2 linked regions of the Novipirellula caenicola genome follow. The protein of the gene in region 2 interacts with the protein of the main gene of each other region in a pairwise test. Links are inferred from orthologs where the notes say so. Each region holds a gene or a part of one and is shown on either strand. Other genes may lie near its edges.

Region 1 (10,974 bases), on a different replicon or contig from region 2:
TGAAGCGACAACCCGAGCTGCCCATGCCGCAATGGACTGGGCAACCAACGGGATTACGCAAACCATGACCGAGTACAACGCGAAGGTCCCGGCCAAGCCCAAGGGCAAAACCAAGCCGTCGCCCTAACCTGGCAAGGCGGCAACCCTTCGTGAGACTCGGTAAGTGAGTAAGAAGTTAACCCCAATGCGTTAACCAGACTGACGTTGCGAAACGACGGTCCGAACCCAACGCTGCGGACCCCAATGCGGAATGCGAGTATGGTGCTGGGCAAAATCACACCCGCTCGATAACATACCGCTTAAAAATAGAAGCATTTTCCGAAACAGCGCTGCGTTCAACGCACCCATCAGACCGTAGAGAGACGATAAAACCGTGGCGAAAAACACTTACGAAACGCTATTCATCCTCGATAGCAACCAATACGCACGCGATCCCGGCGGCGTCAGCAAGCAGATCGAACAAATCATCAGCGAAAATGGCGGCAACGTGCTCGTCAGCCGGATGTGGATGGAACAGCGACTCGCCTACCCCATCGACAAGCACCAAAAGGGCACCTACTGGTTGACTTACTTCGAAATCGAAGGCGAGCAACTCGTCAAGATCGAGCGAGCGTTCCAGCTCTGCGAACCGATCTTGCGTGAATTGACGCTCAAGCTTGACCCTCGTTTGGTCGAGCCAATGCTTGCAAACGCGCGTGGCGAATCCTTCACGCTATCGAGCCGTGGCGAAGAGGAAGCGGACGATTCCGACGACAACGACTCGGATGACGCCAACGCCGAAGACGATTCGGTGGTCAGCTCCGAAGCCTAAGATTTGCTTGTGAACGGCGGCAGCGGTAGGATGGCGCAGGGTGCCCGGCGGCACTGAAGTGCGTCCCAGACGCCGTTGCTGGCACGGCGATGCGTCACTCGCATCGCCCACAGCAAATTACTTAAGCAAAACATTTCGACATTTAAAATGTTTCGGGGAAAATCATGGCAAGCTATAACCGCGTCGTTTTGGTAGGCAACATTACACGCGATATCGAACTGAAGTACACCACCGGTGGAACCGCAGTCACCGAGATCACGATTGCTGTGAACGACCGCCGAAAGTCAGCTACCGGAGAATGGGTCGAGGAGACAACGTTTGTCGACGTGACGCTTTGGGGGCGAACCGCAGAAGTCGCAAGCGAATACCTGAGCAAGGGATCCCCGATCCTGGTCGAAGGCCGACTGAAATTGGACATGTGGGAAACCGATGGCCAAAAACGCAGCAAGCTGCGAGTGATCGGCGAACGAATGCAAATGTTAAGTGGCGGCGGCGGAGGAGGCGGTGGCGAATCACGCCAACGAAGCCAACCACAACGTCGCGATACGGTCCAAGAAACCAGCTACGATTCACACGATTACCAAGATTCACATTCTTCTGGCGGTGCGGCACCCCGAGCGACGGGCAACCCGGCGGGCCAGCGAGAAGCACAACCGACCGGCAACGGCCCCGGTTACGACGATCCTGACATCCCGTTCTAAACCGAACGGCTCCTTCAGAACCCATCCATCCACCCATACACACCCTTATTTGTTCACTCGAGTTTTGTGATGCCGAAACCAAAGACTAGCACGGGTCGATCGTTCAAGCGACCATTTAAACGTTTGCCCAAAGGCGCTAACGGTGGCATTCAGCTACTATTGATCCACAATGTCGAACACCTCGGCAAGCAAGGCGACATCGTCGAAGTCAAATCGGGCTACGCGCTGAACTACCTGCTGCCTCAAGGGTTGGCGACCGTTGCCACCGACCACCACAAGCGAATGGTCGAAAAGCACCGCGAAAAACTGCGTGCCTTGGAACTCGAAAAGCTCAAGAGCTACCGCGACATGGCGGACGAGCTCGGCAAGCAATCGATCACGATCGAAGCCAACGCCAACGACGAAGGCCATTTGTACGGCAGCGTCGGAGCTCACGAAATCGTCGACGCCCTCAAGGGTGCCGGTTTCACTTTGGCGCAAGACCAAATCCGTTTGGAAGGTCCGCTGAAGGAACTCGGTTTGTACACCGTCAAGGTGCACTTGCACAGCGAAGTCGACGCGGCACTGAAGGTTTGGGTTGTCCCAACCGTCGTGACCGAAGAAGTCTAATTTTTGCTTGATAAAATCACGACGGCGGGCTTTCGGCATCGCCGTCTTGTTTACTATCATCTGCGAATCACGTCGGGGCTGTGGCGGAACTGGCAGACGCGCTGGATTTAGGATCCAGTTCCTTTACGGAGTGCAGGTTCGATTCCTGTCAGCCCTACTGAATTGAAAAGCGGCGGTGTGCATCAGCCACATCGCCGCTTTTTTCGTTTTGTACCGATTCTGCTTTGCCCGCGCGTCACACCCGCCTCAATCGGCCTTGCCGCTAAACCGCTGGCCTTACCTGCGGCAACGATGTTGCGGACAACATTGGCCTCAAGATCACTAAATCGATGCGGCCTAGCGCAGACGGCAATCATTGCGAAATCGTCCAACTCAACGCAGTGATTAGCTTCAAATTCCATAGCACTCATTGACCTTAGGTCAAATGGGAAATAAAGTTTCCCCGTAAAAGGCGTTGTTATTCGTGGTTTAGGGCCGCCAATGCCTTGTTGTTTGGGACCGCTCGAAGTTCATGTGGCTCCCCATTTAGATCTTAGATCTGTATTCAATCACTCACTTACAAACCCTCTCCCTTACAAACCACGACGGTTCCTTCAGAGACTAACTATGGCAAAGAAAGCTGGCTCAGCTGACAAGATGGTTTACTACTTCGGTAAGACAAAAACCGAAGGCCGCGGTGCAAGCAAAGCAATCTTGGGCGGCAAAGGTTTGAACCTTGCTGAAATGACCGCGATTGGTCTTCCGGTTCCTCCCGGATTCACGATCACAACCGCCGTTTGCGACGCGTATTACAAGTCGGGCGAAAAGATGCCCAAGGGCTTGATGGACGAAGTCAACGCGGCGGTCAAAACGCTGGAAAAAGAACTTGGCAAAAAGTTCGGTGACGATTCGAACCCACTGCTTGTCAGCGTTCGTTCGGGTGCAGCCGTTAGTATGCCCGGAATGATGAACACCATTTTGAACCTTGGTTTGAACGACGCGGCCACCGAAGGCCTCGCCAAAGCAACCAAGAACGAACGATTCGCTTATGACGCTTATCGTCGTTTGATCAACATGTTCGGTGACGTGGTGATGGGCATGGACCATCATCAATTCGAAAAAGCGTTTGACGAAATCAAGAAGAAGTACAAAGTCAGCGAAGACACCGAAGTTCCCGCCGAAGGATTGAAGCAACTTTGCGAATCCTACAAAGCGGTTTACAAAAAGTCGACGGGCGAAGATTTCCCGCAAGACCCGATCAAGCAGCTTGAACTTTCGATCATGGCTGTCTTCGGCTCGTGGAACACCTCTCGCGCCGTTCGTTACCGTGAAATCGAAGGCATCCGCGGTTTGCTAGGAACCGCGGTCAACGTGCAATCGATGGTTTACGGCAACATGGGCGACGACTCGGGAACCGGGGTTGCCTTCACCCGTAACCCGAACACCGGCGAAAACAAATTCTTCGGTGAATTCCTTATCAACGCTCAAGGCGAAGACGTGGTTGCCGGTATCCGCACCCCACAACCGGTTGCAGAGATGCCGAAGTGGAACCGAGCGGTTCACAAAGAACTGATCGCGATCAAGAAAACGCTCGAAGATCACTACGCTGAAATGCAGGACATCGAGTTCACGATCGAACGTGGCACGTTGTACATGCTGCAAACCCGAACCGGCAAACGCACCGGAGTCGCGGCGGTCAAGATCGCTTGCGACATGGTCAAAGAAAAATTGATCGATCAAAAGACCGCCGTGCTGCGTGTTCCGGCGAACGACTTGACGCAATTGTTGCTACCTAGCTTCAAACCGACCGCGCGTAACGCTGCGGACGTTTTGACTCGTGGTTTGCCGGCTTCCCCCGGTGCAGCGGTTGGTAAGTTGGCGTTCAGTGCCGAAGAAGCACGTGAGCGAGCCGACGCGGGCGAAAAGGTGATCTTGGTTCGTAAAGAAACCAGTCCCGAAGACGTGGACGGCATGAACGCCGCTGCGGGCATTTTGACCAGCACCGGTGGAATGACAAGCCACGCGGCCGTGGTTGCTCGCGGTTGGGGCAAGTGCTGTGTTGCCGGTGCAGGTGACGTCGAGATCAACGAAAAAGGCAAGAAGATCAAAGTCGGTGGACGCACCTTCGGCGTCAAAGACGTCATCAGCCTTGACGGAACCACCGGTGAAGTCATGGCGGGCGAAGTGGAAACACAAGAGCCAAAACTTTCGGGCGACTTTGCCAAGTTGATGAAGTGGGCCGACGAGTACCGCACGTTGGCAATTCGCACCAACGCCGATTCGCCTGCCGACAGCAAGCGAGCTCGCGACTTCGGTGCCGAAGGCATCGGACTTTGCCGTACCGAGCACATGTTCTTTGACCCCGAGCGAATCACGCACATGCGTTCGATGATTTTGGCTCAGGACGAAAAAGATCGTCGTGCGGCACTGAAGAAATTGCTGCCGTTCCAACGCAAAGACTTCGAAGGCATCTTCAAGGCGATGAACGGGCTGCCCGTCACCATCCGTTTGCTAGACCCACCATTGCACGAATTCTTGCCGCACGAAAGCGCCAGCCAAAAAATCGTGGCAAAAGAATTGGGCGTTTCGGCCAACGAAATTTCCAAGCGTGGACAAGCACTGCACGAGTCCAACCCGATGCTTGGTCACCGTGGTTGCCGCTTGAGCGTGACCTATCCGGAAATCCTTGAAATGCAAGTTCGCGCGATTGTCGAAGCGGCAATCAACTGTGCGGGCAAGAAGATCAAGGCTCAACCCGAGATCATGATCCCGTTGGTTGGAACGGCGAACGAATTGGAACTTCTTCGTGGTAAGGTCGAACAGACGATCGAAGAAACCAAGACCGCCAAGAAGTTCAACGGCACCTTGGATATCTCGATCGGTACCATGATCGAAATCCCACGTGCTTGTTTGACCGCGAACGAAATTGCCGCTCATGCCGACTTCTTCAGTTTCGGCACGAACGACTTGACGCAAATGACGTTCGGTTACAGCCGTGACGATGTCAACACCTTCTTGCCGGATTACATCCATCAAGAAATCCTCGAGGTTGACCCGTTCCAATCGCTCGATACCTCGGGTGTGGGCCAATTGGTCGAAATGGGTGTCGAGAAGGGCCGTAGCGTCAAGAAAGACCTGAAGGTCGGTATCTGTGGCGAACACGGTGGCGACCCTGCGTCGATCCGCTTCTGTCACGAAGCTGGTCTGAACTACGTCAGCTGCAGCCCGTTCCGCGTGCCAATCGCACGTTTGGCGGCCGCTCAAGCTGCCCTGAACTCGAAGAAGTAGTTCGGCGGTCTGTCGACCTCGATAAAATCAATCTTGAAACAGCGGCCCGAAACGGCCGCTGTTTTTTTTGGTTCACCCCCCTGTGCCCTCGTCGAGGGCGGTCGTTGCGATTACCATTTTCGCATGGAAAAAACAAACATTGCCATTGTTGGCCTGGGAACCGTTGGCACGGGTGTCGCGAAACTGTTACTTGATCATGGCGATCGCACGTCGCGCCATGCTGGCCGCACCTTGTGGCTGAAGAAGGCGGTCGTTCGCGATCTAGCCAAACATCGTGACGTTGATCTACCGGCGGGGGTCGCGACCGATTCGCTTGAAGACGTGATCAATGATCCTGAGATCTCGGTCGTCGCTCAATTGATCGGCGGCTTGGAACCGGCGCGTTCGATCATGTTGCGACTGCTCGAATCCGGCAAAGACATCGTCACGGCGAACAAGGCGCTGTTGGCCGAACATGGCCCCGAATTGTTCACCCGGGCTCGTGAACTTGGCCGTAGCATCGCGTTTGAGGCGTCGGTCGCCGGTGGGATCCCGATCATCGCCAACGTCAGCCAATGCTTGTCGGCAAACCAGATTCGATCACTCGAAGGCATTCTCAACGGTACCAGCAACTTCATCGTCACACAGATGGACGAGAAAGGGGCGCCCTACGACGTCGTCGTTCGCAAGGCCCAAGAACTAGGTTACGCCGAAGCCGACCCGACGATGGACGTGGACGGCACAGACGCGGCCCAGAAATTAGCGATCCTGGCGCATTTGGCGTTCGGAGCGACCGTCGATTGGTCTGACATCCCGCGCATGGGGATCGACGGGCTGGATCCCGATGATTTGCGATACAGCCGCCAACTCGGTTATCGCATCAAGTTATTGGCCTTGGCCAATTTGGCGGACGATGGACTCGAGCTTTCGGTGGCGCCAACGTTGGTCCGCATCGGGACTCCGCTGGCCGAAGTTCGCGACGCGTTTAATGCCATCCGTGTCGTCGGCGATGCCGTCGGACCGGTGTTTTACCATGGATTGGGTGCTGGCCAGATGCCGACCGCCTCGGCCGTGGTCGCCGATCTGATCGATACCGCCGTCGGACGGACTCGATTGACGTTCCAAACGCTCGAGTATTTTTCGATCGATAATCCTCCGCGTGCGAAACTTCGCGATGCCGATACGTTGGTGGGACGGAATTATTTCCGACTCAGCGTAGCGAATCATCCCGGAACGCTGGCGTCGATCACTTCGGTGTTGGCCAAGCACAAGATCTCGATCGCCTCGGTGATGCAGCACGAGGGCGAAAACGGATCGACGCACCTCGATCCGGTCCCGTTGGTCATCATGACGCACGAAGCGACCGAGGGTGCCGCTCGAGCCGCGACGCAGGAAATCGAATCGCTCGATTCGATCACAGGTCCGGTTGTACGGCTTAGAGTGAAGGATTAACGCCCCCCCGGGTTCCTTTGCTCACGTTTTTGCCATGTTCGCTCATGAATCGCTGTCCTTTGCCCTATCGGGGGCTACGATTCCGTAGCGGTTTCTCCATGCGCTTTTGACCCCGTCCGGTAGCCCCACGCTGAGGATGCGGTCGCCGTAGGAACAACCGTTATGACCGTGTTGACCGTCACGCGACGATTCAACCGACCACGGCAATTTGATCCCGGGCAGATGGGCATCCATGATTCACGTACAACATCTAACCAAGACCTACGACGATCTGAATCGTGGTCGGTTTATCGCCGTCGACCGTGTCTCGTTCACGGTCGGGGCAGGCGAAATCTTTGGGCTGCTGGGGCCCAACGGCGCGGGCAAAACCACCGTGCTTCGCATCTTGAGCACGGTACTGAGCCCGACTTCGGGGATCGCCAAAGTCGCCGGTTACGACGTCGTGGCGGATCCAGCCGAAGTGCGTCGCCGAATCGGATTCGTCAGCAACAATACCGCGATGTACGATCGCATGACTGCGTGGGAAATGGTCGGCTACTTCGGTCGCTTGCACGGCATGACTCGCGACGAGCTTCGCGAACGCCTCGAATCGTTGTTCACTCAATTGCGAATGAACGATTTTCGCGATGTCCCGGGCGCAAAGATGTCGACCGGAATGAAACAAAAAGTCTCGATCGCCCGCGCCTTGGTTCACAACCCTCCGGTGCTGGTGTTTGACGAAGCCACACTGGGACTCGATGTGATGGTGGCTCGCAACCTGTTGGCGATCGTGCGGGATCTGCGTGACAGCGGCAAATGCTTGATCTTCTCGACTCACATTATGAGCGAGGTCGAAAAATTGTGTGACCGGATTGCGATCATGCACCAAGGCCGAATCCTAGACAGCGGCACGCTAGAAAACCTTCGCCAGCGACATGGCCAAGAAGACTTTGAAGAGGTCTTCTTTGACCTGCTTAGCCGACACGAACAAGGGGACGCGGACGTGCAAGGACTCGCTATCTCAGGAGCATTCGCATGAACCTTATCAAAAGCCCAAAACGACAAAACGCCGACAAACTACGCTGGTCCTCGGTGTGGCTGATCTATGCTCGGGAAATGCGAGACCAACTGCGTGACCGCCGCACGCTATTCACGATCGCGGTGTTGCCAGTACTGCTTTACCCGTTGGTCGGAACCTTGTTGCTGCAGATGGTTCAGTTCACGCAGCAGCATTCGACCAGTGTGTGTGTGATCGGCACCGACCATTTGGCTGACGTTCCACCGCTGGTGGGCGAAGACCGTTTCGCGGAATCGTTGGTGCCCGCCGACGACCCGCTGCAAGTGGTGACGTATCCGTGGGACGAAGTAAATTCGCGTCGCCCGGTCGCTGAACGCGCCCAAGAGTGGGTCAGTAGCGGTATGTTTGACGTCGTGGTGGTTGTGCCGCCCGAATTCACCGAGCCCGCAGATCGATTAAAAAAAGACGAAGCGGCAATCCAATTGCTCTACAACGTGGCCTCGGACCAATCGATGGTGGCTCGTGAACGGGTCGCCAAAATCTTGGGAACGTGGCGTTCGGGTTGGATCAACGAGCGGTTGACCGAGTCGGGCATCGATATGCTGTCGCTGGAATTGTTCCAGCTGAACGATATCGATATCGCACCGGCCAGTACTCGCGAAGCGGCATTGTGGAGCAAATTGCTGCCGTTCATCATGCTGATTTGGGCGATGACCGGTGCGTTCTATCCTGCGATCGACTTGGTCGCTGGCGAAAAAGAACGCGGCACGCTGGAAACGTTGCTGTGTAGCCCGGCACTTCGCTCGGAAATCGTCGCCGGCAAATTGGCCGCTGTGACGACCTTTAGCATGCTGACAGCGATCCTAAACGCAGGAAGTATGTTGGTGACCAGTTCGTTTGTGATCGGCCAGATTAGTTTCGGCAACGCTGCCGGCGCGATCGGTGCACCGCCGGTTGGCCCGATGCTGTGGTTGCTGGTCGCCCTGGTTCCACTGTCCACACTGTTCAGTGCACTTGCGTTGGCCGTCGCCGCGATGGCGCGAAGCAGCAAAGAAGGCCAATACTATTTGATGCCGCTGATGATGATCACATTGCCGTTGGTGATGTTGCCGATGTTGCCCGGCACGACGTTGACCGTCGGCACCAGTTTGATTCCCGTCACGGGAATGTTTTTGATGGTGCGTGCGTTGGTCGAAGGCCAATACGGGATCGCGCTGTGGCACTTGCCGATGGTCGCCGGCGTCACGATCACGTGTCTGTGGATGGCAGCCCGCTGGGCACTGAAACAATTTGATAACGAATCGGTGCTGTTTGGCAGCAACGAACAATGGGAACTGCGGCAATGGGTCCGGCACCTGTGGCGTGACCGACAAATTGCGGCCACCCCGAGTCAAGCGGTCGCCTGTGGTGCAGCAATCCTGGTGGCATTGTTCTTCGGCAAACTAGCCGTCACCGAAATGCCAACCACGTTCGCGGGCATCCGCAATTTGGTGCTGATGCCACAGCTCGGTCTGATCCTGGCTCCGACTCTGTTGATGGCAACCGTGCTAACGACTTCGCTGCGAAAGAGTTTACGAATTCGTATGCCTCATTGGACCACGTTGCCGTTAGGGGTACTGCTCGGCTGTACCCTGCATCCGACCTATGTCATGTTGTCGTCGTGGATCAGTCACATGTATCCGGTCAGCGAGCAAGCGATGGCTTCGATGAAGCCGTTTGCTGACCAAATTGCCGCCGCCCCCTGGGGTTCAGTGGTGTTGTTGATGGCGCTCGTCCCGGCGATTTGCGAAGAGCTTGCTTTCCGCGGCTTTATTTTTGGCGGGCTCGAACGCCAAGGGGGACGACTGCGTGCGGTGGTCGTCACCGCCATCCTGTTTGGGATCTCGCACGGCGTTTTACAGCAATCGATCGCTGCCACTGTGATGGGATTGTTGCTGGGTTGGATCGCACTGCGAACCGGGTCGGTGTTGCCTGGCATCTTGATTCACTTTACCAATAATGCGTTGTCGGTTTCGCTACAGCGGATCACCGAAAGCAGTTGGGGTGGTGCATCGATCTTCTTGCAATCGACCGAGCAAGGCCCCCAGTACCAACCGTTTTGGATTGTGATCAGCATGGGGATCGCCGTCACTTGCTTGTTGTACTTTGGATCGCTGCGGAGCGCGGACGAAGAAATCGAGGCGGATCAAATTCACACCGATGAACCGATCGTCGATCCGACGACCAGTTTCGCGGGTGCGTAGTGCGACGGCCGGCGGTTTGGCTGCTACCGAGCAGCTCGCGACGCTACCCAAGGTAGAAGGCACTCGGCTCCGCGTCGCAAACGATACCCAAGCAGACGACGTTGGGCCGGCATCGGTCACTACGACCGTGTGTCGTGAATCAATTCACGAGCTCCCCGACTCGCCAAACTTTCGCTGGCTTGGTCGGCCAGCGTTTTTGCGCACGATTCCCATTGCGATGGATCAAATGCGATCGACCGGCTTTCGTCCAGCCGCTTGGTGCCGTCGGTCGACAACACCACCGCATCAAGCGACAGTATACCATCGTTGATTTGGGCATAAGCCGCGATGGGAGCCAAACAGCCACCGTTGAGCGCCGCCAACAAAGTCCGTTCGGCCGTCACTGCGGCTCGCGCGGGAATATGGTTCAGGACGCTCACCATCTTCTGAACCGCTTCGGCGTCGCGATGCACTTCGATCGCAAGCGCCCCTTGGCCGGGTGCGGGTAACATTTGATCGAGCGGCAATTCGACGCGAGTCACGTCGTCCATTTTTAATCGCGTTAACCCCGCCGACGCCAACATGATCGCGTCGTACTCGCCAACCCGCAGTTTTTCGAGTCGTGTTTGCACGTTGCCGCGAATCGGTTGCACATCCAAATCGGGGCGATGGTACCGCAACTGAGCCGCACGCCGGCGGCTGCCGGTGCCGATCTTGGCTCCGTCAGGCAACGTCGCAATCGTCCACTGCGATTGAGACACCAAACAATCCTCGACCACTTCGCGTGGCGGGACCGCGGCAAGCACTAGGTTCGGATCGACTTCGGTCGGCAGATCCTTTAACGAATGGACCGCAATGTCAGCCTCGTCATCCAAGACCGCTTGCTGAATTCGCTTGGTGAACACGCCGACCTGGCGGCCAGAATCGATCGGACGC
Region 2 (11,231 bases):
TTTCACGCATTCGAAGGTTGCTTGAACCCCACGTGCGGCCTTCCCATTTGATCGGAACCTGCTTGATTTTATAGCCGCTGATCAATGCGCTAAGCGACATTTCAAGCGTGATATTGAAATGACATGCACGATACGGTCCGCACTGTTCGATGACTTCGTTGCGGTAGGCTTTAAACGCATTGGTCAAATCATTCATGTCGGTCCAGAACATCCACTGAATCGCTTTGTTGACGATTCGATTGACGACAAGTTTGACTTTGGGGTATTGCTTGACCGAAGCGCCTCGGATGAATCGTGATCCAAAAACACAGTCATAGCCTTGTTGGATTGTGTCGTAGTAACAGAGCACGTCATCGGGGTGATCCGATCGGTCGGCCATGTAGATGACCACCACGGATCCGCGAACAAACTCGAGTCCGGATCGAATGGCGCGGCCAAATCCGCCCGGCGACTGGCGTCGTATCAGTCGGACGTTGGGCCAGCGTGTGACGCGTTCGAGCACCTCGGCCTCGGTCTCATCCTGGCTGTTGTCATTCACGACAATCAACTCGGTGTCGATGTGATGCTGATCCACCAAAAACGACATCAATTCATCAATGCAGGGGCCGATGTTGTGCTGTTCGTTGTATGCGGGGATGACAATCGAAAGCTGAGGGCGGTCTGTCATGGAGCGGCTGCGGGTTGTGAAGATCGAAAAAACGTTGACCTAACTCAATTGATTTTTGCGTTTTCGCCCATGGGTTTGACGTCAAATCGTGGTTCCGCTACCTACCAAACCAAGACGGATCTAGCACAGCATAATCGAATCTTCCGCCCACTTGATCGCGAGGCATGCCAAAAGTCAGCGACAGCAGCATTTCGCCGGTGAAAATCGAGTTCAAGAGTGCTCCAGCCATGCGGGGTGCTGGCGAGCGTGTTCTGCGATTTCAGATAAAATTTGATCCGTCGATCGAGCCGGCTGCCATTGCCATGCATTGCGAGCAAGACGCGAATCGAGCACGATCCATGGCAAATCGAATGGCCGTTCCTCGTCCGACGGCGTGACGATATGGTTGCCGAATTGCTCGTTACACCACTGCGTTAATTGACGCAGCGAGCGTGCCGATTCGATGCCTCCGCTAACGTTTGCAATCACGGGTTTGGTCGAATCCATCGCTGCGGTGATCTGCTTGTCAATCAGCTGTGCGACGTCCCAGGGATGCAAACAATCACGAACTTGGCGTCCAGAGCCGCCAAAGCCAATGTAGCGAAGCGGACGACGACGTTGGTGCGAATGGACCCAATACGCATAGATACCTTGGTCAGCTCGTCCAAATTGCCCCGCACCCGCAAGCACACCGCAGCGATTGATTCGCAGCGGGAATTGGAATGCTTCGGCGTATTCCCATGCCATCGTTTCGGACGCCAACTTGGTCGCCCCGTAGATCGATACCGGTGGCGTGGTGGAAAATGATTCATCGATGCCATCCTCCGAAACGCCGCCGGGAAGTTGCGACTCGGGTGCCAGCGCGAAGGCATCTCCCTGGGCGGTCAGCGGCAATGAGGCAAGGGCATCGATGGAATAGACGCGGCTGGTGCTAAGCAGAATCAAACCACTTTGGTGTTGCCGGCAATACTCCAGCAAATTCAACGTTCCAATCAAATTGTGTTCGGTCAATTGTCGCGATGAGCCATGTCCCGAAGTACCGGCGAGAACGCTGGGTTGGGCAGCACAATCGATCACCCAATCGGCTGAGGGAATCGCATCGAGATCACTTCGAGATCGCAGGTCAGCGTGGATGAAGTGGACACCCATCGAGTGCAGTTTTTGACGGTTCGATTCGCTGCCAGAACGCGTCAAATTGTCAATTCCGATCAGCTGCAAACCGGAGCGACTTTCCAGCAAACTTTCGGCAATCCATCGCCCAACAAAACCACAGACGCCAGTGATGAGAACTTTCAAGGGATTCGACTTGCACGGTGAATGAGTGTATGTCCAGTAGCGACCCATCGTAACATCCCGTTGCGGAAGATGCGACAGTTTTGTGCGACTCGAATTCGCTTTGGATGGGGGGATGGTCCACGTGCCTGGTAACCAATCACCACGAGCCCCGAAACCAATCACCACGGGGCGGCCTGATCCAACATTGGGCGGCAGCCTGATTCAACCTCGCGCCGGGCGGTCGGATTACAGCATATCGATCGGGTCGATGTCGACGACGTATTGGACGTCGTCTTTCTCGGGAATCGTAAACGAGTCCGTGGCGCGGCGAATCGTCTCGCCTAACTCCGCACTGTCGGTCGATTGCAGCAGCAGGTGGAATCGATACTTGCCCCGCAGTTTGGGAATGGGGGGCGGGGCAGGGCCCAAGATCCGAACTTCCGATCCAAGTGCCTGGCGGGCGGCTTCGAGTCGTCCCAATAACGAATCGGCAACCGCTTCGGTGACATCTTCGACGACGCCTCGGATGATGATGCGAGCCACCGAACCGAGTGGCGGGTAATTGAATTTGCGTCGATTGACCATCTCGTCGGTCGCAAATTGGTGATAGTCGTGTCGTGATGCCGCTTGGATCGCCGGATGCTCGGGCGAAAAGGTTTGCACAATCACACGGCCGCCACGATCCCCGCGGCCGGTTCGGCCCGCGACTTGGGTGACCAATTGAAACGTTCGCTCGGCCGCTCGGAAATCGGGAAAGTGCAATGCACTATCGGCATTGATCACGCCCACCAACAACACATTGGGAAAATCGAGCCCTTTGGCAATCATTTGAGTGCCCAGCAAAATGTTGACCTCTCCGCTGCGGAATGCGGACAACACACGTTGATGGCTGCCGGGGCGTTTCATGGTGTCGCTATCCATGCGAGCAATGCAGGCATTCGGAAAGCGAGCTTTGACCTCGACTTCCAAACGCTGGGTTCCTAGCCCGCCGTATCGAATGCCATCGAACCGGCACGCGGGACACCACGGCGGTGTGGCGATCGTGTAATCGCAATAGTGACAACATGCTTTTCCACCATCACGGTGATGCGTCAGCGGCATGTCGCAATCAGGGCATGCGACGACATGACCACACGAAGGACACTGAATCGTGGTGGCAAACCCGCGGCGATTCAGCAGCAAGATCACTTGCCCCTTTTCGTTCAGCGTTTCTTGGACGGCTAAATGCAGCGGACGACTGATCGCACCTCGAGTCCGGTCGTCGCGAATTCGCAGATCCACCAACTCCACACTCGGCATGGGACGTTGGTTGATTCGCTCGTTCATCGGAATCAATTCGGCATGCCCTGTGGCGGTGGCGTGCCACGTTTCCATCGATGGCGTCGCGCTGCCCAAGATCAGCGGGATGCCAAGCGACATCGCTCGCGCGTGCGCTACTTTGCGAGCGTGATAGCGGGGTTGTTCATTTTGTTTGAACGACGCATCGTGCTCTTCGTCCATCACGATCAGCCCTAATCGTGGCATCGGTGCAAACACGGCACTTCGCGGGCCGACGACGACTTGGACTTCACCACGACGTATCCGCTGCCACTGGAAATGCCGTTCCGACGGAGTCATTTGGCTGTGCAGCACCGCCACGGATTCAAATCGACGTTCGAATCGGCCACGCGTTTGAGGCGTCAAACTAATCTCAGGCACCATCACGATCGCGCCGCGTCCCGCTCGCACAATTTGTTCGATCGCCTTGATGTACACTTCGGTCTTGCCGCTGCCGGTCACTCCGTGTAGCAGCAACGTTTTACCCGTCCCTGATTCAATCGCAGCACTGATTCGCTCGAGTGCCGCAGTTTGCTCTTCGCTGGGAACATGGGTTTGCTGGCTCTCACCGTCATTTTTTTGCCAACGCATCGGCGTCGTCGCCGTCATTTCACGCTGCATCGAAACGTCGATATAGCCTTTGGACTGCAACGCGCTGACGGGGCCTCGCGTGCACTTGGCATGCACCATCAATTCAGAGGCCGTCATCGGTCGGCCGGCGGCAATCAAAAACCGAAATGCAGCCTGCTGTTTTTTAGGCAGCAACTCGATTGATTTTTCATCGCTACGGTCTGGGTTGGGCGTCAGATAAGCTCGCTCGCGAGTTCCTGCATTCGAACGCACACTCGAGGGAATCAAGGTGTCAAAGACTTGTCCCGTCGGTGCTTGGTAATAATGACTGATCCATAAAACCAATCGCACCAAGGCCGGGTCACACAGCGGTTCGTCGTCGAGCACCTCGACAATCTCACGCAAGGAACCTCGTTTTCCTTGATAGCCAATCCGCGTCTCGATGCACCATCCCATCATCGGATGGCGACGTTTACCGAGCGGAACGCGAACTCGCATGCCGGGTTTCAAGTGCTCGCGTTCAGCCTCGGGAATTTGATAGTCGTAGGGGCCATAGGGGGCTTCGCTAAACACGATGCGGCCGACCGCGATATCGTCTTCGACGGTCAATTCCCATGGCGGAGGTTCGGTTTCAAATAGTTCGGCTTGTTGAGCCTTGGCCGCCCCCGACTCCTTTGCCGACGTTGGATCCGACTCGTCTGCAAACATCGATGCGTCGATCGCGAGATCCGCTGACAAATCGAATGCCTCGGATTTGCCCGTTGCCCGCGATTGCCGTGTTTGTGGCTCAGACGTTTGTGCCGCACCGCTGCCGCCGGTGGTTGGGGGCTGTGGGGGAAGATCGCGACGCGATTGCACCGGTGGACTGGATTCGCTGCCATCGCCGCGAACGTCATTTGCGTTCGGATTGGCCTCGGCACGGGGCTGCGTTGGCCGACGAGGATCAGACTTGGACATGGTCGGGGGGCCGACGGTTGGCGGAACAGGATCGGATGGTATGGAGGTTAGCATAGTGTATGTTGGATAAAAGGAAGATAAGGGAGGAGAACGCCAAGTTCCGTGCTCGCCCGTATGAATCGCCTCCCTCATGCGACCCCCTCATCCCCTTTATTTTCGTGATTTGCTGGACAAGTCTGGTCAAGCGAGCCGCCGCCATTTTCGCTTTGCCAAGAAAATCTCGCTCATTGGCATTTCCGATAAAGCTTCGAAACCTGAGAAAGAATCGAATTTGATGAGAATTGGACTTTTCGGCGGATCGTTTGACCCCGTCCACGTGGGGCATTTGTGGATTGCCGAGGCAGCTCGCGAAACCCTTGCACTGGATCAAGTTCGCTGGATTCCCACTGCAACGTCGCCGTTAAAGCCGGCCGGAGCGGTCGCGTCAAACAAGGATCGGCTGGAGATGTTAAAGCAGGCTCTCGTCGATAACCCGTACTATGAATTGGACGACCGCGAGATCCGTCGAGGAGCGGTCAGCTATACCGTAGACACGGTCGCAGAATTGGTCCAAGAAATGCCCGACTCTCAGTTTTTTATGATCATCGGCAGCGACTCTTTGGCCTCATTCCCGCTTTGGCGTCAACCGCAGCGGTTGCTTGGGTTGATCACGCCGGCGGTGGTCCAGCGGGGCGGCGAAGAGGCGATTGATTTTTCAGTGCTCGAAGGTTTGGTCGAGCGCGACCGAATCGCTGAGATTGCGTCCCACGTGATCGCGATGCCGGTCATCGAACTTTCCAGCAGCGAACTTCGCGAACGCGTGCAGCAGGGGCGAAGCATTCGGTACCGCACCCCACGTGCGGTCGAACGGGTGATTCGCCAGCGTGGCTTGTATCGCAGTCCCCCGATCGCTAATGCGACCGATTGACCGCGTCGGCAAGCTTGGTGGTTTCGCTAACCAGCGTGGTGACACGTTGTTGGATTTCTTCGTCGGCCAATCCATCGCCTTCAAAGGCGTCGCCCGTGGCGTAGATGAACCGCGGCACGATCAGGCAGCGAAAATCGAGCATCAAGCTGTTCGCCAATCCCATCGCTGACATGTAGCTTCCTTGGCCGCCGGCCGCCAACATCAAACTGACGACCTTGCCGGTCCATGCCCGCCCGGTCAGCTCTACCGCGTTCTTCAGCGCGGCATTGACGTCATAGTTGTACACCGGCGATGCAACCAGGACGGCTTCGGCTTGGTGGATCAAGTCCGCCAATTCTTTGACGTTCGCGTCCGCATACGCCGAGGCACCGTCGCATGCAGGAAGATTTTTGATCACAAGATCGAAAAGCGTGGCTTCGCGTCCGGTTTGCTGAAGTTGTTCGACCGCCGCGCGAGCAAGGATACGACTTCGGCTGGTGGGATGCAGGCTTGAGCTGATGACGAGAAACATGGTTTTGCGTTATCGTTGGCGACACGTTCGAAGAGGTGTAAAACCACGAATACTCGCAAACCCGCGGCGGTTTGTCGAGTCGCAAACCAAAATGAGGGCTGTTTCCGCCGCGAAATACGCTCAGGCAAATCGCGGCAACACGGCTCGCTGGCCGCCTATTGGGCGGGCCTCCCACGTCGCACGCGGCAACCGGCGTCCGCTAAGCGAATTCTTCGTAATCATCCAGAAACATTTCGCCATCCATCCCCAATCGATGCTTCAGCGTCTCGAACTGGCTTGTGAACCGTTCGCTGCTGCTGTGGACATGTTCGGCTTCGGTGATGAATTGCAAGTTGTCATCAGGATAGACATCGCCCCGGATCAACGTTTGCGAGAACGCATCAAGCGGGTCGCCATAGGCAATCAGCAACTTGTGTTCGTCAAGTTGAATTTCTTGACGTTTGCTTGGGTTGATCACAGCGATCCCGGTGCAACCGTCATTCAGTAGCAAGTCCTCGAACTCCCACAGCATGCTTTTTAGCACAGGTGCGTCGATGTGTTCACGATACAGGTCCTCGGGGTGAGGGTTGCCCTGGTGGCTGGTTTCCAGCACGACATCGACCACCGGGCCAAGTTGATCGACCAGTTCAAGGAACAGATCCATGATTCGGTGGCGGGTTGCCGATGCCAAGATCACGGGGGTGCTTAACCCCGTTTTCTCGTCGACATATTGGTCGTATCGAAAACCTTGCTTCGGCACGACTTGAAGATCATACGACGGGCGAACCGCGTCGGTCAGTTCGAACATCCCATAGGAACGAATCCCCATGTGCGTTTGCAGTTCGTCGTCGGTCAGCGTTTCAAAGCTTCCGTTGGAAGCCACTCGAACCGCATCGTCGCTGGTACCATTTCGAAGAATACGCTTTAGAAAACCCATTTCGGTTTCCGATCCCGTTCGCAACAAGAATAAATTAGGTGTGAAATAACGTTGGGTGCACCGACGTCGGTTTCGATTGACTCGGTACACCCAACGCTAGGTCACGTTCTTCGAGGGATCAGGCAAAGACGACCTAAGCGGAAAAGACGGCGAGTATTTGTGACTGAATATTCATCAACGTCGGCGGATCCGTTACAACCGGCACCTCGCAGACTGGCTTTCCAGTCCCCGCATGGGTGGAGTCGCGGTGGTTTACCTCGGCTGAGAGTCGCCTAGGATGGGACGCCGCGAGGCACTGAAGTCACACCAATCGCCTCATCAAACCAGCGGTGGCGTCCATCGCTTGGATATGTGTCGATCGCTGAGATATAATGAGGGCCGATTGGATGCTCAGAAACCCTCTTTGCGCCCACGACGGCGCGACCAAACATCAATGCGTCCTTCCTTTCTTTTCTGAATTCGAAAATAGATAGCTTCATGCTTCGATTGCTCTGGCTCGGTGTCGGTTCGCGTTTCACACCAATGCGTTCTGTCGCACCGCGGGAACGTCTGCGAAGGTGCAAAACAGGCTTGCGAACGTGCAAAACAGGCTTGCGAACGTGCAAAACAGGCTTGCGAACGTGCAAAACAGGCTGGATTGCCGGTGGGTTGCTGGTCGCGACACTGCTTGGCGGTTGTGATGTTCCCGAGCGGGTGCCATTGGTTCCGCCGCCGGATCTGTATCGTGCCAGCGACGAACCCGGTCAATCCGACCCGCAAGCCTCGGGTGAAACGGTCGCCCGTGAAGAAAATTTGAAGTCAGAGGACCGCAAGTTTCCCGGTGATTTCGAAGCCTGGGACGCCTATTTTGTTGGCGACACCCACGTCGGTTACAGTCACATCACCGTGGTCGGCGGCGAGGATGCGGACCGAAGCGACGCAAAAAAACAGCATGTCGATCTGAACATCGAAGATTGTTTGTTAATCAATCGAGGGCCCGCATCCGCCTTTGTTCAACGCCATTCGCATCAATCGAGCGAGACGATCGATGGGCAATTACTGCACTACAAAAGCCATCTGAGCGTCGGTCCAATCATCACGACGTGCGAAGGGACGGTGGACGAATCGGGACTCAACGTCGTCAAAACGCGAGGGGCTGCGGTGAGCACGCACCGATTCGCTTGGAGCGACGAGCATCGTGGGCTATTGGCGGTGGAAGAGTCGATTCGTCGCTCGCCACTTCGCATCGGCCAAAAGCGAACGTTCCAAACCGTTTCTCCGATTCAGCCGCTCGCTACCACCGTTCGGCTACACTGCGTTGCCAAGGCCACGGTGCCGCTGATCGATGGAAAACCCCATGAATTGCTGGAAATTGATGTGGAAACGGATCTCGGCGAGGATCGGAAAAGTTATCACGTGATTTGGGCCGAGCCGGATGGGACGATACGTCGCGCGCTGTATCCAGCGTCGAATTTGGTCACCTACCGCACGGACAAGGAAGTGGCGGTCAAGGACATCGAGTCGCAGCAGGCTGCGATTGCGATCGCATCCATCCTTACCAACAGTACGCTAGAGCGGCCCAGTGAGACAAAGCGAGTGGGGTTCAAGTTGGTCCGGACCGCATTGCCAATTGACGAAGAAAAGTCGACCATCCAGCCGCAGCCGAATCAATTTGTACGGAAATTGGACGATGCATCGGTGTTGGTTCTCGTTTCAAGGTTAGGTGAAACGCCTCGCAACGGTTTTCAGCAAGGAAGTTTCTTGGTAACCGATGCAGATCAAAAGCCCAATGCGATCATCGATTCGGCAGAAACCATGGTGCGTCGAATCGCCCAGGCGTCCGGAGGCTCTGGAAAACTCGGTGAACGTGAACTTGCGATTGAGTTGGCGCGATCGGCAAACCGGTTGACTCAGTTGAAATCATCCTCGGATACCTTCCAGCGTGCTTCGGAAGTCGCTCGAAACGCGCAAGGCGACTCGACCGCCTATGCGGTATTGTTGGCCGCGCTGCTTCGCGCCAAAGCGATCCCTTCACGCGTTGCATTCGGCTTCCGATATCAAGAAACACCGACGCCTCGGATGGTGTACCACGCTTGGACGCTTGCGTTTGTCGATGGAGATTGGTTGTCACTTGATGCGACCACCGGAGGCATCGCTGCGGCGGATCGTTTGACGGTGACCACCAGTGATCTTAGCAATCAGGACATCGGCGAAGTGATGATGCCCGTGCTGGATTTTCTCGGGGCCTACGAAATCGAGATCGTCACCTCGGCGACGCGTTATTAGCGAACCCGAGAACGCAGGCTGCGTATTTAGAAACCGCAGACGAGTTGCCATCTTTGTCGATGGCCATCCGGCGGGTTTGCTTCGTTGCCGTTGCGTTTCAAAGCGAGGTAGGCCGCCTCATTGTTGGTTGTCAAAATGCGTGGCGACGGCCTCCAACAGCGGATCAATCGTTTGAGCCTGGATCGCGTGAGGAGGATTCCAGTCGAACCATTCTGCCGAATCATGCTCGGTCAGGACGAGCTTCGGCTTGTCGGCCAGGTATCCCAAGAAATATTGCACTGTTTTTTCGAAGACTTGCGAGCCTGTTTTTTTGTAGGAAACCGGATAGCGTATTTCGAAGCAGAAGTCGGGATCGATTTCGATGTCCGCCGGATCAATGCCGGTTTCTTCCTGAGTTTCGCGAAGTGCGGTGTCTCGAAATGTTTCTCCCGCTTCGCAGTGGCCTTTGGGCAGGTCCCATCGCGTCGGATGCCGCATCAACAAAAATTGACGCGAAGGCCCTTTTTGCATGAGTAAGATTCCAGCGGCACGGACGCCGCCGTCGGGGGATACTTTCATTGAAAACTCGTGTTGTCGTAGCCGTTTCGGTGTAGCCGTGCTTTTGTTGTCGATCGCTTTGTAGCCGGTGGGTTGCCAGCAGGTTACAACATAGACAGCAGGGGCAAAGCGGTGATGTTCGAAAACCCCGTGTCATTGATGAAACCAAAAGTGATTGCGTCGAGATGAAAATTTACACACGCACGGGCGATGCGGGCAGCACGGGGCTGTTTGGCGGACCGCGAGTCGCCAAGGATGACGATCGGATCGAAGCCTATGGAACGGTCGATGAACTCAACGCCGCGCTCGGCTTGGTCCGTTCGGCTGGCGTTTCCTCCACGATGGATTCGCAATTGTGCCAGATCCAGCACGCGTTGTTTTCGATCGGAGCGGAATTGGCGACGCCAAACCCCGACGAACATGGGATGCGGATCATTGACGACGTGCACGTCAAACAGTTAGAGGGGTGGATTGACGAGCATGAGTCGGTGTTGCCGCCGCTAAAAAATTTCATCCTGCCGGCCGGCGTCGCCGCGGCGACGCATTTGCATTTGGCTCGTTCGATTTGCCGCCGTGCTGAGCGACGCGTGGTCACCCTGGTTCGCCGCCACGAAGCCAGTGTGTCAGAGGAGCTGATCGTTTATTTGAATCGTTTGAGCGACTTGTTGTTTGTCCTTTCTCGGGTCGCCAATTTTGACGCGGGTGTCGAGGACGACCCTTGGCAGCGACCTCAGGGGAGCTGATTGCGTCCGTGCGAGGTGCACGGACGTCGAGCGATGGAGGCGTTTTGGCTGCTCGTTTCGGGCCAGTTCTTGGGCCAAGTCGCCGTGACTTTGAGACCGCTGGTGGGGTGTGCTCGCCAGTGTACAATATGTCCAAAACGGTCGGAGTGCCGTTGTTGGTTTGGGAATCCAGTTTTAGCGAGGTATCGTTGTGAAGAAAGTCGAAGCCATCGTCCGTCATTTCAAGTTAGAGGACGTCAAAAACGCCTTAACCGATCATGGTGTGCACGGCATGACCGTTAGCGAGGTGCGTGGATTTGGACGGCAAAAAGGTCACACCGAGATCTATCGTGGGACCGAGTACGCCATCGATTTCGTACCAAAAGTAAAGATTGAAGTGATTTGCACCGACGAGAACCTGCAAATGGTTGTCGATACGATCTTGCAAACCGCCCAGACGGGGCAGATTGGTGACGGAAAGATTTTTGTGACCAATCTCGAAGAATCGATTCGTATTCGTACCGGCGAACGCGGCGAAGACGCGCTGTAGTGATTTCGATGTCCCCGTCGGTTGGGGCGGTTACTGTTATTGGCAGTAACGCCTAATC

What was found.
Region 1: the proteins of priA (region 2) and ssb interact in binary tests that used the Escherichia coli proteins (3 or more experiments, as listed by UniProt). The link is inferred for Novipirellula caenicola from one-to-one orthologs.

Annotation. Positions count from the first base shown.
Region 1 is NZ_BAABRO010000006.1:259,785-270,758, reverse strand. Bases 1-2,743 are described here. They hold ssb (single-stranded DNA-binding protein), read left to right. Parts: upstream 1-975; coding sequence 976-1,512; downstream 1,513-2,743. Other genes in these bases: ppdK (pyruvate, phosphate dikinase), read left to right, coding at 2,728-2,743; rplI (50S ribosomal protein L9), read left to right, coding at 1,582-2,121; rpsF (30S ribosomal protein S6), read left to right, coding at 374-811; pth (aminoacyl-tRNA hydrolase), read left to right, coding at 1-127. Outside these bases: more of ppdK, read left to right, coding at 2,744-5,388; ABEA92_RS14850 (homoserine dehydrogenase), read left to right, coding at 5,512-6,819; ABEA92_RS14845 (ATP-binding cassette domain-containing protein), read left to right, coding at 7,052-7,837; ABEA92_RS14840 (ABC transporter permease subunit/CPBP intramembrane protease), read left to right, coding at 7,834-10,059; hemC (hydroxymethylbilane synthase), read right to left, coding at 10,179-10,974. UniProt on the Escherichia coli protein: Plays an important role in DNA replication, recombination and repair. Binds to ssDNA and to an array of partner proteins to recruit them to their sites of action during DNA metabolism. Acts as a sliding platform that migrates on DNA via reptation.
Region 2 is NZ_BAABRO010000003.1:196,621-207,851, forward strand. The notes cover bases 1,843-4,842. They hold priA (replication restart helicase PriA), read right to left. Parts: upstream 4,517-4,842; coding sequence 2,168-4,516; downstream 1,843-2,167. Other genes in these bases: ABEA92_RS08215 (NAD-dependent epimerase/dehydratase family protein), read right to left, coding at 1,843-1,942. Outside these bases: ABEA92_RS08210 (glycosyltransferase family 2 protein), read right to left, coding at 1-667; more of ABEA92_RS08215, read right to left, coding at 878-1,842; nadD (nicotinate (nicotinamide) nucleotide adenylyltransferase), read left to right, coding at 5,040-5,672; ABEA92_RS08230 (NADPH-dependent FMN reductase), read right to left, coding at 5,656-6,183; ABEA92_RS08235 (hypothetical protein), read right to left, coding at 6,383-7,099; ABEA92_RS08240 (transglutaminase domain-containing protein), read left to right, coding at 7,712-9,364; ABEA92_RS08245 (bis(5'-nucleosyl)-tetraphosphatase), read right to left, coding at 9,482-9,922; ABEA92_RS08250 (cob(I)yrinic acid a,c-diamide adenosyltransferase), read left to right, coding at 10,087-10,644; ABEA92_RS08255 (P-II family nitrogen regulator), read left to right, coding at 10,835-11,173.